One region of the Arthrobacter sp. 05N33_2 genome, then DNA from elsewhere that is predicted to be linked to it. Evidence: riboswitches for the same ligand, from Rfam matches in the RefSeq annotation. Region 1 holds a riboswitch; the other holds the start of a gene.
The links. Region 1 has a riboswitch for glycine ahead of gcvP (aminomethyl-transferring glycine dehydrogenase). Riboswitches for the same ligand answer to the same signal wherever they lie in the genome.

Region 2: linked by a shared signal. The riboswitch ahead of gcvP (aminomethyl-transferring glycine dehydrogenase) and the one ahead of gcvP (aminomethyl-transferring glycine dehydrogenase) in region 1 are both predicted to bind glycine.

What each region holds. Positions count from the first base shown of each region.
Region 1 is NZ_JBFTNJ010000091.1:3,979-6,174, reverse strand. It holds gene AC1DHX_RS19335 (hypothetical protein) at 1-381, opposite strand, end outside; glycine riboswitch at 685-782, shown strand; glycine riboswitch at 784-891, shown strand; gene gcvP (aminomethyl-transferring glycine dehydrogenase) at 944-2,196, shown strand, end outside.
Region 2 is NZ_JBFTNJ010000015.1:4,528-6,723, forward strand. It holds gene gcvP (aminomethyl-transferring glycine dehydrogenase) at 1-1,116, opposite strand, end outside; glycine riboswitch at 1,156-1,270, opposite strand; glycine riboswitch at 1,272-1,370, opposite strand; gene AC1DHX_RS09565 (TetR/AcrR family transcriptional regulator) at 1,623-2,162, opposite strand.

The sequences.
Region 1 (2,196 bases):
TGTAAAGGACTGGACGGCCGCCGTGAACTGAACCACAAGAACACCGGCTGCCGCGCACCACGTCACCAGTCGCCGTCGGGCGGGCGACCAGATGCGCAGCGCGAGTCCGGCCGCCGCACCTCCTACGGTGAGGAGGGCCACGATCGTGGTGAGTTCGTACTGGCTTAGCGGCAGTAACGACACAGGCATCTGGTCTGGAGCGACCTCTGCGCCCCACAAGTTCTGCAACGGGAGCTGTGCGCCGGATACCAGCCAAGGGCCCAAGCCGAGCAGTCCTGCCAGGATCCCGATCAGCCACCCCCAAGCGGCATCCCCGGCGGGAGTCCGGCTTGGTGGTCTGCTGGGAGCTGCCTGTTCCATCGCTTGATCCGGAAGGCTCACGGAGGCTCCTTGCGTATGAGCGCCCTGGAGGGAGGCTCGCGAAAAAGGAAAGTATCCCGTCCAGAATAATGCACCGAATGGATTAACCCCTTGGGTCCGATCCATGAGGTGGACGACGACCTCTGGGGCCGCGTGTTCCGGATCAACGTCACGGCCCTCATGCGCCTCACCCACGCAAGCGGACGACGGCGAAGAGCTCCCGCCGTCGTCCGCGGGAACAGCGACTCAATTGAAATAAATTTTGCATCCTGCCCGGGAACCGGATAAATTGTGAGCTGTGTCACCGACCAGTGGCACAGCTTATGATCTGCGGCGGGAGAGTCCTGCCGGTACGTTCAGCAGGCGCCGTAGGAGCAAATCCTCCCCAGGAATCTCTCAGGCCCACGTACCGCCGCGGCAAGGCAACTCTGGAAAGCAGTCCGGGCAACCGGGCTCACCGACGGTGCAAGTGGCGCGCTGCTATCAGCAGGGCAAAACGGAAACTCTCAGGTCCAATACAGAGCGGGGAGGAACCCGAATCATCGTGGCGTCTTGATGCCACCTGAATTATGGAGTTCCTCTCATGACGGTTCAATCGTCCCCGTCCACCTTCGCAGACCGCCACATCGGCGCCCGCCGCCAGGCCGACATCGACACCATGCTCAAGGCCGTCGGCTACGACAGCGTTGATGGCCTCGTTGACAACGCGGTCCCCGATTCCATCCGCCAGGAAAAGCCCCTCACCCTGGACAGCCCCCTCAGCGAAGTCCAGGTGCTGGCCGAACTGCGCAAGCTCGCCTCCAAGAACAAGACGGCCGTGCAGATGATCGGCCAGGGCTACTACGACACCGTCACCCCGCCGGTGATCCGCCGCAACATCCTCGAAGCCCCCGCCTGGTACACCGCCTACACCCCGTACCAGCCGGAAATCTCCCAGGGACGCCTCGAGGCACTGCTGAACTTCCAGACCATGGTCCAGGACCTCACCGCGCTCCCGGTCGCCAATGCGTCCCTCCTGGACGAGGCCACCGCGGTTGCCGAGGCCGTGCTTCTCATGCGCCGCGCCAACAAAAACAAGTCCGCTGCCGGGGCCAAGACCGTCCTCGACGCCGACTGCCTCCCGCAGACCATTGCCATCGTCAGGGGCCGAGCGGAGGCGCTGGGCTTCGAGGTGCAGGTCGCTGACCTCTCCGCCGGTCTGCCCGACGGCGACATCAACGGTCTCGTCCTCCAGCAGCCGGGCGTCTCCGGCCGGGTGTGGGACCAGTCCGGCGTGATCGCGGAGGCCAAAGAACGCGGCGCACTGGTCACCGTGGCGGCGGATCTGCTTGCCCTGACCCTGATCACCCCTCCGGGCGAGCAGGGGGCGGACATCGCCGTCGGCTCCACCCAGCGCCTGGGCGTGCCGCTGTTCTTCGGCGGCCCGCACGCCGCGTACATGGCGGTGCGCGAGGGCATGGAACGCACGCTCCCCGGCCGCATCGTCGGCGTCTCCAAAGACAACGCCGGCGTCCCGGCGTACCGCCTGGCCCTGCAGACCCGCGAGCAGCACATCCGCCGCGAGAAGGCCACGTCCAACATCTGCACCGCGCAGGCACTGCTGGCCATCGTGTCCTCGTTCTACGCCGTCTACCACGGCCCGGACGGGCTGAAGGCGATCGCCGAGACCGTCCACAACAACACCCGCGCCCTCGCCGCCACGCTGAAGATCGCCGGCCGGGAACTGGCGAGCGAGTCCTTCTTCGACACCCTCACGGTCCGCGTCCCCGGCAAGGCCGCCAAGGTCATCGCCGCCGCCGAGGCCCGTGGCATCAACCTGCGGCTCATCGACGCGGA
Region 2 (2,196 bases), on a different contig from region 1:
CTTGGCGTGGACGTGGACCGACTGGGCGATTGCCTTCAGCCCGTCCGGGCCGTGGTAGACGGCGTAGAAGGAAGCCACGATGGCCAGCAGGGCCTGGGCCGTGCAGATGTTGGACGTGGCCTTCTCGCGGCGGATATGCTGCTCGCGGGTCTGCAGGGCCAGGCGGTAGGCGGGAACGCCGGCGTTGTCCTTGGAGACACCCACGAGGCGGCCGGGCATGGAGCGCTCGAGCCCCTTCTGGACGGCCATGTAGGCAGCGTGCGGGCCGCCGAAGAACAGCGGCACGCCGAAGCGCTGGGCGGATCCGACGGCGATGTCAGCGCCCTGCTCGCCCGGAGACGTGATCAGGGTCAGGGAGAGGAGATCTGCCGCGACGGTGACGAGGGCGCCCCGTTCCTTGGCGTCGGCGATCACGGCGGTGTGGTCGAACACGCGGCCGGAGACGCCCGGCTGCTGCAGAACGACGCCGTTGATGACGCCGTCGGGCAGGCCCTTGGAGAGGTCGGCGACCTCGACCTCGAAGCCGAGGGCCTCGGCGCGGCCCTTGACGATCGCGATGGTCTGCGGCAGGCAGTCGGCGTCGAGGACGGTCTTGCCGTCGTGCGCCGTCTTGTTCTTATTCGCGCGGCGCATCATCAACACGGCCTCGGCCACGGCGGTGGCTTCATCCAGCAGGGAGGCGTTGGCGATCGGCAGGCCGACGAGGTCCTGGACCATGGTCTGGAAGTTCAGCAGCGCCTCGAGCCGGCCCTGCGAGATCTCCGGCTGGTAGGGCGTGTACGCGGTGTACCAGGCCGGGGCTTCGAGGATGTTGCGGCGGATCACCGGCGGGGTGAGCGTGTCGTAGTAGCCCTGCCCGATCATCTGCACGGCGGTCTTGTTCTTCGACGCCAGCTTGCGCAGCTCGGCGAGGACTTCGACCTCACTCAGGGCCGCGGCGAGCGCGAGGTCGGCGTCCTGGCGGATGTCCTTCGGAACGGCGGTGTCCACCAGGGCGTCGACGGTGTCGTAGCCGACAGCCTTCAGCATGGCGTCGACGTCGGCCTGGCGGCGCGCGCCGATATGCCGGTCAACGAAGGACGTGGAGGCTGGGGTAACAGTCACAAGGAACTCCATAACTCAGGCGGCGCAGGGTACGCCACATTGATTCGGGTTCCTCCCCGCTCTGTATTGGACCTGAGAGTTTCCGCGCAGCCCGCATTTCAGGGCTCCGCTTGCACCGTCGGTGAGCACAGCATGTCCGGGACACGCCTGCTACTTTCCAGAGATGCCTTGCCGCGGCGGTACATGGGCCTGAGAGATTCCTGGGGAGGGTTTGCTCCTACGGCGCCTGCTTGTACCTACTTGCAGGACTCTCCCGCCGCAGATCAAAGGCGTATTTAATTGGGTGTTCAATCGGGGGTGACAACAGTCACAGCTCTCATTGTCCTATGCCGGGCGCGCGTCCGCAAACTCCCTCCCGGCGGCGGACCCAGGTTACGGGCCACGAGCCACCCGGCGGCCAATCCGGCGGTGCGAATTCGCCGGAAACGCCCGGAGTCGCCGCAACTTTCCGGCGTACTCGAACGCTTCCGGCGAATTCGGCGGGGAGTAAGGGGGGTCGGAGGGGGTGGGTGTGGGCTTCAGCCGCGCAGGCGCTCGACGGCGGCCAGGAGGCTCTGGACGTCCGCCTCGACTTCCGGCGGCGGCCCGCCGGGACCCCGCGCCAGCATGGCGTTGAAGTACAGCCCGTCCCCCATGCACAGGACGGCCTTCGCCATGGCGGGCCCGACGTCGGCCGCCAGCAGTTCCAGCCAGCTCGCCTGGCCGGCGGCGAAGCGGCGGAGGGTTTCCCCGTGCGCCACCTCGGCGAGCCGCGTGGCCGCCACGAAGACCCGGTCCATGGGCGTGTCCGCCCACACCGAGGACTTGATGAAGTACGCCGCCGCCCCTTCCGGGGCTGCCGCCATGGCCGCAACATCGGCAGCCAGGAGCCGGTCCAGCCGTTCCAGCAGGACCGCGATCATGGCCTCTTTCGTCGGAAAATGGTAGAGCAGGCCGCCCTTGGAGACGCCGGCCCGGCGCGCGACGGCGTCCAGCGTCGCGGCGCGTTCACCGACTTCGATGAGCAGGGATTCGAAGGCATCGAGGACGGCCTCGCGGGCGACGGGTTTCCTGGGCATGCCTCCCATCATGCCCGTCCGCGCGCGCATTTCT